DNA from 3 places in the Pseudomonas sp. URMO17WK12:I7 genome. Region 2 is predicted to be linked to each of the others. Evidence: predicted binding sites of a transcription regulator. Region 2 holds the regulator's gene; each other region holds the start of a gene.
The links. Region 2 encodes sigma-54, which starts transcription at its own class of promoters, with help from an activator protein. Its sites were predicted from a motif close to ANTGGCATNNANNTTGCTNT; they were not measured.
Positions count from the first base shown of each region.

Region 1: H040_RS26645 (CmpA/NrtA family ABC transporter substrate-binding protein) is a predicted target of sigma-54. The motif match lies at 1,999-2,018, and genes of this name have one in related genera.
Region 3: glnA (type I glutamate--ammonia ligase) is a predicted target of sigma-54. The motif match lies at 1,290-1,309, and genes of this name have one in related genera.

Region 1 is NZ_QLTL01000030.1:24,311-27,583, reverse strand. Features, by position in the region: gene H040_RS26650 (ANTAR domain-containing response regulator) at 168-743, opposite strand; gene H040_RS26645 (CmpA/NrtA family ABC transporter substrate-binding protein) at 755-1,957, opposite strand; gene H040_RS26640 (quinone-dependent dihydroorotate dehydrogenase) at 2,085-3,110, shown strand; gene rmf (ribosome modulation factor) at 3,207-3,273, opposite strand, start outside.
Region 2 is NZ_QLTL01000002.1:133,926-137,198, forward strand. Features, by position in the region: gene ptsN (PTS IIA-like nitrogen regulatory protein PtsN) at 1-437, opposite strand, end outside; gene hpf (ribosome hibernation-promoting factor, HPF/YfiA family) at 450-758, opposite strand; gene H040_RS02795 (RNA polymerase factor sigma-54) at 837-2,330, opposite strand; gene lptB (LPS export ABC transporter ATP-binding protein) at 2,506-3,231, opposite strand; gene lptA (lipopolysaccharide transport periplasmic protein LptA) at 3,232-3,273, opposite strand, start outside.
Region 3 is NZ_QLTL01000010.1:224,351-227,623, reverse strand. Features, by position in the region: gene thiI (tRNA uracil 4-sulfurtransferase ThiI) at 1-935, opposite strand, end outside; gene glnA (type I glutamate--ammonia ligase) at 1,407-2,813, shown strand; gene H040_RS15860 (chorismate mutase) at 2,964-3,273, shown strand, end outside.

The sequences.
Region 1 (3,273 bases), on a different contig from region 2:
CTGGGCCAACTCTGTGCCTTGCATGCACGATCCCTGTAGGAGCGGCCTTGTGTCGCGAACGGCTGCGAAGCAGCCCTGGCTATTTCAGCATTTGCCCGAAGACTGTGGGGCTGCTTAGCAGCCGTTCGCGACACAAGGCCGCTCCTACAAGGGGCGCGATTGCGGTGCTAGCCGAGCATTTCATGCATGGCGATGATCTGCTCGGCTACCTGGATGAGCTTCTGCTGCCGGCTCATGGCCTGCCGGCGCATCAGGGTGTAGGCCTGTTCCTCGTTGCAGTTCTTCATCTTCATCAGCAACCCCTTGGCCTGCTCGATGCGCTTGCGCTCGGCCAGTTGCTGGTCGCGGGCCAGCAGCTGGGCCTTGAGCGCCTGGTCGCTTTCGAAACGGGCCATGGCCACATCGAGGATCGGCTGCAGGCGTGCGGCATGAATGCCTTCAACGATGTAGGCGCTGACCCCGGCCTGGATCGCCTGGCGCATTACGGCCGGGTCGTGCTCGTCGGTGAACAGCACGATTGGCCGCGGCTGGTCGCGGCTGACCAGCACCACCTGTTCCATCACGTCGCGGTCGGGGGAGTCGGTATCAATCAGCACCACGTCCGGGCGCACCGTTTCGATGCAGGACGGCAGGTCAATGGTCAGGTCCGGGGCTTCGATCACCTCGAAGCCCGCTTCGCGCAAAGCGGCCTTGAGACGGCCAAGTTTGTTCCGGGTATCGTCGATCAGCAGTATGCGCAGCATGGCGATGCCCCTCACAAACCGATCCGGGCACCGGGCGTATCGCCCAGGGCGTGCAGGCGGAAGCTGCGGGCATAGGCATACGGGTCAGTGCCGTCCCAACGCACACCGTCGATCAGCAGGCTGCTGCGCATGGCTGACTCGGGGCATGGCACGCCGAGCGACGCGGCGGCCTCGCGGTACACCTGCAATTGCTGCACCTGGCGAGCCACGCCCAGGTAGTCAGGGTCATCGTGCAGCAGGCCCCAGCGGCGGAATTGGGTCATGAACCACATACCGTCCGACAGATAAGGCCAATTGGCGCGGCCTTGGTCGTACAGGCGCAGGGCGTGCCGGTCGTGCCAAGCGTTGCCCAGGCCGTCCTGATAATTGCCCAGCAGGCGCGGTTCGACATGTTCCAGCGGTGTGTCCAGGTAGGCGCTACCGCTGAGCAGTTGTGCGGTGCTGCGCAGGTTCTCAGGGCTCTGTTCGATGAACCGGCTGGCGGCGAGCACCGCCTTGATCAGTGCGCGTGCGCTATTGGGGTACTGTTCGACGAAGGCGCGAGCGCTGGCCAGTACTTTTTCCGGGTGGTCGGGCCAGATCGACTGGCTGGTAGCCAGGGTGAAGCCCAGGCCTTGGCCGACGGCGGCAGCGGCCCAGGGTTCGCCGACGCAGAAACCGTCGATGCGCCCAGCCTGGATGTGCGCCGCCATCTGAGCGGGTGGCACCACTACGCTGCTGACGTCATGCAATGGGTGGATACCCTGGCTGGCCAGCCAGTAATACAGCCACATGGCGTGGGTGCCGGTGGGGAAGGTCTGGGCAAAGGTCAGCCGTGCGCCATGCTGGTGCACCAGGTGCGCCAGTGCCTCAGGGCTGGTCACGCCTTTGTGCTGCAAGGCTGGCGACAGGTGGATGGCCTGGGCATTCTGGTTCAGGCCCATGAGCACCGCCATGTCGCTGGCTGGCACGCCACCGATGCCCAGGTGCACCGCGTAGACCAGGCCATAGAGGCAGTGGGCGGCATCCAGCTCGCCGCTGGCCAGCTTGTCGCGCAAGCCGGCCCAGGAGCCCTGGCGCTTGAGGTTGAGCGTCAGGCCCTGTTGCTGGGCGAAGCCCTGGGTGGCGGCGACCACCACCGAGGCGCAATCGGTCAGGGCCATGTAGCCAATGTTGAGGCTGGGTTTTTCCGGCGCGTCGCTACCGTTTACCCAGGCGAGAGGTGCTGTATTCACAAAGGTCCTCGCCCGTACTGAATAGGCTGTAGGCAAGCGAAGTAGCAACCCATGTGCCAAGCCCCTGTCATGCCAGGCGCGCGCTGGCTATAATCGCTGCCTCACTCACCCCGAGCCTTGCCCGCCCATGTATACCCTGGCCCGCCAGCTGCTGTTCAAGCTTTCCCCGGAAACCTCCCATGACCTGTCCCTGGACCTGATCGGCGCCGGTGGCCGGCTTGGGCTCAACGGTGTGCTGTGCAAGCAGCCGGCTGCGCTGCCGGTGACCGTGATGGGTTTGAACTTCGCCAACCCGGTAGGGCTTGCGGCGGGCCTGGACAAGAACGGCGCGGCCATCGACGGCTTCGCCCAGCTGGGCTTTGGCTTCGTCGAGATCGGCACCGTGACCCCACGCCCGCAGCCTGGCAACCCCAAGCCTCGGCTGTTCCGCCTGCCGCAGGCGGCGGCGATCATCAACCGCATGGGGTTCAACAACCTGGGCGTCGATCACCTGCTCGAGCGCGTGCGTGCTGCGCGCTATGACGGGGTGCTGGGCATCAACATCGGCAAGAACTTCGATACCCCGGTCGAGCGTGCGGTCGACGACTACCTGATCTGCCTGAACAAGGTCTATACCGAGGCCAGTTACGTCACCGTCAACGTCAGCTCGCCGAACACCCCAGGCCTGCGCAGCCTGCAGTTCGGCGACTCGCTCAAGCAGCTGCTGGATGCCCTGGCCGAGCGCCGTGAGCAGTTGGCCGCCGAGCAGGGCAAGCGGGTGCCGCTGGCGATCAAGATTGCGCCGGACATGAGCGACGAGGAAACCGCGCTGGTGGCCTCGGCGCTGATGGAGTCGGGAATGGATGCGGTGATTGCCACCAACACCACCCTGAGCCGCGAGGGAGTCGAAGCGCTGGAGCATGGTGGCGAGGCCGGTGGCCTGTCGGGTGCGCCCGTGCTTCAGAAGAGCACGCACATTGTGAAGGTGCTTGCAGGTGAGCTGGGTGGCAAGCTGCCGATCATCGCCGCCGGTGGCATTACCGAAGGCCGTCATGCGGCCGAGAAGATCGCTGCTGGGGCGAGCTTGGTGCAGATCTACTCGGGGTTCATCTACAAGGGGCCAGCGCTGATCCGTGAAGCGGTGGATGCGATCGCGGCAATGCCCAAGGCCTGACGGCGGGCATAAAAAAGGGCCCCTTCAAGGGGCCCTTGGGCCGAAGCCCGCCGCCCGGATAGGGCGCGCATGGTAACTCGAATTCAGTGTCCTCGATCAGCCAACGGCGTGATTTTCGTTGAGTCTATGGATGCCAGCGGTGCCAGTCATTCCGTCCCAGTTA
Region 2 (3,273 bases):
TGATACAAAGCTTCGCTGCTGCTGGCTGCACGCAGGCGATCACGGACTTCCTTGCGATCGAGCATGCTGGCGATCTGGCGGAGCAGTTCGAGGTGCGCATCGGTGGCGGCTTCTGGCACCAGCAGGACGAACAGCAAGTCCACTGGCGCGCCGTCGATGGCGTCGAAATCAATGGGGGCGGCGAGGTGGAGCAGGGCACTTACCGGGCTCTCGCAACCCTTGAGGCGGCAATGCGGGATTGCGATGCCATTGCCAAATCCAGTGGAGCCCAGTTTTTCGCGGGCGATCAGCTTCTCGAAGAGATCTTGCTCATCAAGCTCGGGGACTTCGCGGTGGACCGCAGTGGCGATCGTTTCCAGCGCGCGTTTTTTACTGCTGACGCCCGGCACGTTCACCAGGGAACGGCCGGGGGTCAGGATGGTTTCAAGTCGGATCATGGATGAGAGGGATCAGCGGGCGGCTGCACCTTGCAGCAAGCTTTGCTGTTTTTCCTTGTGTTTTTTCAGTTGGCGGTCGAGCTTGTCGGCCAAGGCGTCGATCGCTGCATACATGTCTTCGTGTTCCGCGTTGGCAACCACTTCGCCGCCTGGAATCTGCAGGGTCGCCTCGACCTTCTGCTGCAGTTTCTCGACTTTCATGATGACCTGCACGTTGGTGATCTTGTCGAAGTGACTTTCCACGCGAGCGAGCTTTTCGAGCACATAATCGCGCAGTGGCTGGGTGACTTCTACATGCTGTCCACTGATATTGACTTGCATACAGCTTCTCCTTTGTTGCCCGTGCATAAAGAGGCAGGTCTTGCACCTGCCCCACAAACGCTGTGGCACATCCAGGGGCTACATCAGTCGCTTGCGCTCGCTCGACGGTGCGATGCCGAGAGACTCGCGGTACTTGGCGACGGTGCGACGGGCTACCTGGATGCCTTGTGCCTCCAGTAAACCAGCGATCTTGCTGTCACTCAATGGCTTTTTCTGATTTTCCGCCGCAACCAGTTTCTTGATGATCGCGCGGATCGCTGTAGACGAGCATTCTCCGCCTTCGGCAGTGCTGACGTGGCTGGAGAAAAAGTATTTCAGTTCATAGATGCCACGTGGGGTGTGCATGTATTTCTGCGTGGTCACACGCGAAATGGTCGACTCATGCATGCCCACAGCTTCGGCGATGTCATGCAAAACCAATGGCTTCATCGCTTCGTCGCCGTGGTCGAGGAAGCCGCGCTGGTGCTCGACAATCTGCGTGGCGACCTTCATCAGCGTTTCGTTGCGGCTTTGCAGGCTCTTGATGAACCAGCGTGCCTCTTGCAGCTGATTGCGCATGAAGGTGTTGTCGGCGCTGGTATCGGCGCGGCGGACGAAGCCTGCGTACTGCGGGTTGACCCGCAGGCGCGGGATCGCTTCCTGGTTCAGCTCGACCAGCCAGCGGTCGCTGTCCTTGCGCACGATCACATCAGGTACAACGTATTCCGGCTCGCTCGACTCGATCTGCGAACCTGGCCGCGGGTTGAGGCTTTGCACCAGCTCGATCACCTGGCGCAACTCATCTTCCTTGAGCTTCATGCGGCGCATCAGCTGGCTGTAGTCGCGGCTGCCGAGCAGGTCGATGAAGTCGGTGACCAGGCGCTGGGCTTCGCTGATCCACGGGGTGCTGGCAGGCAGCTGGCGCAGTTGCAGCAGCAGGCACTCGCCCAGGGTGCGTGCGCCGACGCCGGCTGGCTCGAACTGTTGAATTCGGTGCAGCACTGCCTCGACCTCGTCGAGCTCGATGTCCAGCTCCGGGTCGAAGCCTGCACAGATTTCTTCGAGGGTGTCTTCCAGGTAGCCCTGGCCGTTGATGCTGTCGATCAGGGTGACGGCGATCAGGCGGTCGGTATCGGACATCGGTGCCAGGTTCAGCTGCCACAGCAGGTGGCTCTGCAGGCTTTCGCCGGCCGATGTGCGGGTGGTGAAGTCCCACTCGTCGTCATCGTTGCTCGGCAGGCTGCTGGCGCTGGTCTGGTAGATGTCTTCCCAGGCGGTGTCGACTGGCAGCTCGTTGGGGATTCGCTCGTTCCACTCACCGTCTTCCAGGGTTTCGGCACTGCTGGTGCTTTCCTGGAAGCTGTTGTCCTGGACTTCGGCGGCCGGCTTGTTCTCGGCGTTGTCCGCCATCGGGTCGCTATTGTCGAAGTCGTCGCCGTCTTCCTGACGTTCGAGCATCGGATTGGACTCCAGCGCTTCCTGGATTTCCTGCTGGAGGTCCAGGGTGGAGAGCTGAAGTAGGCGGATGGCCTGTTGCAACTGAGGAGTCATCGTCAGTTGCTGGCCCATTTTTAGGACGAGCGATGGTTTCATGGCTGGGGCTTAATACCTTGTTCGCCGGCGCGCATGCGCCATCCACTACACGAGGGCGCCGGAGCGCCAAATTCAAGCAAGTTTTATGCCTCAAATTGTAGCGTTTGCCTAGAGCGCTGTAACAACTTAAGCCCCGACAGGGCGTTATTGCCAGCGCTCCAGGCAGATCCCGGGGTCAGAGTCGGAACTCGTGGCCCAGGTAGACTTCCTTGACCAGGTCATTGGCCAGGATGGTCTCGGCGTCACCTTCGGCGATCAGCTGACCATCGTTCACGATGTAGGCGGTTTCGCAGATATCCAAGGTTTCACGGACGTTGTGGTCGGTGATCAGTACACCGATGCCCTTGGCCTTGAGGTGATGGATGATCTGCTTGATGTCGCCCACGGAGATCGGGTCGACACCGGCAAACGGTTCGTCCAGCAGGATGAACTTCGGTGCAGTGGCCAGGGCGCGGGCAATTTCGACCCGGCGGCGTTCACCACCGGAAAGGCTCATGCCGAGGTTGTCGCGGATGTGGCTGATGTGGAATTCCTGCAGCAGGCTTTCCAGTTCTTTGCGCCGGCCTTCGCGGTCGATGTCCTTGCGGGTCTCGAGAATGGCCATGATGTTGTCGGCCACCGACAGCTTGCGGAAGATCGAGGCTTCCTGCGGCAGGTAGCCGATACCGGCGCGGGCGCGCCCGTGCATGGGCTGGTGGCTGACATCGAGGTTATCGATCAGCACGCGCCCCTGGTCGGCCTGGACCAGGCCTACGATCATGTAGAAGCAGGTGGTCTTGCCGGCGCCATTGGGGCCGAGCAGGCCGACGATCTGCCCGCTGTCGATCGACAGGCTGACATCGCGCACGACTTGCCGCCCCTTGTAGCTCTTGGCCAGGTGCTGGGCTTTGAGGGTTGCCATTTACTCGGCCTTCTTCTTCGGCTGGATCACCATGTCGATGCG
Region 3 (3,273 bases), on a different contig from region 2:
TTGTCGGTGGCCGAGTCGATGATCGACAGGTTCGGCAAGGTCTGGCTGGAGACCTGGGAAATCGCCTCGCCGGTGACCAGCGCGTCGATCTGCAGGCGATCGGCCATGTGCGCCGCGCCGCGCAGCATCATGCGCTTGAGGGTCACGCCCATGTAGCTGTTGTCGACCTTGTTGAGGATCTCGCCAACCACTTCTTCGAATGGCACGCTGATGAACAGCACGCGCTGGCTGCTGCCGTACTTTTTCCACAGGTAGTGGGCGACTTCCATCACGCCCAGCTCGTGGGCACGGCCGCCGAGGTTGAAGAAGCAGAAGTGAGTCATCAGGCCGCGGCGCATCATCTGATAGGCCGCCACGGTGGAGTCGAAACCACCGGACATCAGCACCAGGGTCTGCTCCAGGGCACCCAGCGGGTAGCCGCCGATGCCGTTGTGCTGGTTGTGGATCACATACAGGCGCTGGTCACGAATTTCGATGCGCACCAGCACTTCCGGCGTCTTCAGGTCGATGCCGGTGGCACCGCACTGCTGGCGCAACTGGCTGCCGACGTAGCGGTCGACGTCCATCGAGGTGAAGTCGTGGTGGCCGCCGCGCTTGCAGCGCACGGCGAAGCGCTTGCCGGCCAGCAGGTGGCCGAAGTGGTGCTTGCACTTGGCGACGATGTCGTCGAAGTCGCCCAGCGGGTACTCCTCGACCTGCAGGAAATGGGTGATACCCGGGGTGCAGGTGAGGCGCTCGATCATCTCGCGCTGGACCTTTTCGTCCTCGACGCGGGTGACCACCTCGAGATTATCCCAGACACCATCGACCGCGAGCTCCGGATCGAGATCCTTGAGCACGTTGCGGATGTTCTTGCCGAGCTGGCGGATGAAACGCTTGCGCACCGGCCGGCTCTTGATGGTGATTTCTGGGAAGACTTTGACGATAAGTTTCATTGGTTAACAGCGCGCGCAGGGCCTGCCGAAAATGAGGGGCGCGAATTATATCGGAAATTGCTCAGCTTTTGACCAACTTTTGATCAGAAGCTTTCAGATAAGTGCAGGAGGCGGGGTTGGCGGCGCTTGTGCCGGCGCTTTCGCGGATAAACCCGCCCCCTCAGGTTCACCCTTACCCCGTGGGAGCGGGTTTACCCGCGAAGAGGCCCTCAAAGAAAGCACAGCCCTCCCTAAATGCACTAATTTGGTGCTTCGCGCTCGAAACTTGCCTCCTAAGGGTGCGCTTTCTCCCGCTACAGGCCCACCAAATGCCCGCAAACGCCCCTTTTTATCTCGCCCTCGCCATTTTCGGGCACTGGCATGCAATTTGCTCCCTTGTGAGGCAGGTAAGCTTGGCCGACTATCCGCGCCCGGCAACACCCTTTTTCCAGAGCAGCGGCCCACCGCGCTCTAGACCCTCCGGAGGACAACATGTCGAAGTCGGTTCAACTCATCAAAGATCATGACGTCAAGTGGATTGATCTGCGTTTCACGGACACCAAGGGCGTACAGCATCACGTGACCATGCCGGCGCGTGATGGCCTGGACGAAGACTTCTTCGAAGTCGGCAAGATGTTCGACGGTTCCTCCATCCCTGGCTGGAAAGGCATCGAAGCTTCCGACATGATCCTGATGCCGGTCGACGAGACCGCCGTTCTGGACCCGTTCACCGAAGAACCAACCCTGATCATCACTTGCGACATCGTCGACCCGTCGAGCATGCAGGGCTACGATCGCGACCCACGTGCGATCGCCAAGCGCGCCGAAGAGTACCTGAAGAGCACCGGCATCGGTGACACCGTCTTCGCAGGCCCAGAGCCTGAGTTCTTCATCTTCGACGAAGTGAAGTTCAAGTCGGACATCTCCGGTTCGATGTTCAAGATCTTCTCCGAGCAAGGCTCGTGGATGTCTGACGCTGACGTGGAAGGCGGCAACAAAGGCCACCGTCCAGGCGTGAAAGGCGGCTACTTCCCGGTTCCGCCGTTCGACCACGACCACGAAATCCGTACCGCCATGTGCAACGCTCTGGAAGAAATGGGCCAGACCGTTGAAGTTCACCACCACGAAGTGGCGACTGCCGGCCAGAACGAAATCGGCGTCAAGTTCAACACCCTGGTGAAGAAAGCTGACGAAGTACAGGCCCTGAAGTACGTCGTGCACAACGTTGCCGACGCTTACGGCCGTACCGCCACCTTCATGCCGAAGCCACTGTACGGCGACAACGGCTCGGGCATGCACGTACACATGTCGATCTGGAAAGAAGGCAAGAACACCTTCTCCGGTGAAGGTTATGCCGGCCTGTCCGAAACCGCCCTGTACTTCATCGGCGGTATCATCAAGCACGGTAAGGCCCTGAACGGCTTCACCAACCCGTCGACCAACTCGTACAAGCGTCTGGTTCCAGGCTTCGAAGCCCCGGTAATGCTGGCCTACTCGGCTCGTAACCGTTCCGCCTCGATCCGTATTCCATACGTCGGCAGCCCTAAAGCCCGTCGTATCGAAGCGCGCTTCCCGGACCCATCGGCCAACCCGTACCTGGCCTTCGCGGCCCTGCTGATGGCTGGCCTGGACGGTATCCAGAACAAGATCCACCCAGGCGATGCTGCGGACAAGAACCTGTACGACCTGCCGCCAGAAGAAGCCAAGGACATCCCGCAAGTGTGCGGCAGCCTGAAAGAAGCGCTGGAAGAGCTGGATAAAGGCCGTGCGTTCCTGACCAAGGGCGGCGTGTTCTCCGACGACTTCATCGATGCCTTCATCGAGCTGAAGAGCGAAGAAGAAATCAAGGTCCGCACCTTCGTGCACCCGCTGGAATACGAGCTGTACTACAGCTGCTGATCTGATCGGCGCCTCGCGTCGATGACCTGATCAAGACGGCCTCCTTCGGGAGGCCGTTTCTGTTTCTGCCTTCAGTAACTTCGGAAGGCTCCTACCCACGTGACGCGCCAGCTTCAGCACACTCGGACCTTCACTTCACGGAGGTTCATCATGCGCCCGTTACCCATCGTTGCAGCCGCCGCCCTTGCTCTGACCGGCTGCGCGGCATCAGAACCCAACCACCCTGCCCTCGGCCCGCTGCTTGAGACCATCGAGCGCCGCCTGGACTTGGCGCAAGCTGTCGCCTTGCACAAGTGGGACAAGCACCAACCGGTCCAGGCCAGCCCGCGTGAACAGCAGGTGCTGTCGAATGTTCGTGCGGCCGCACCCGCCCATGGCCTGGCCCCGGAACGCGCCGAGGCGTTCTTCGCCGACCAGATCGAGGCCAACAAGCTGGTGCAGTACACAATGCTTTTCCATT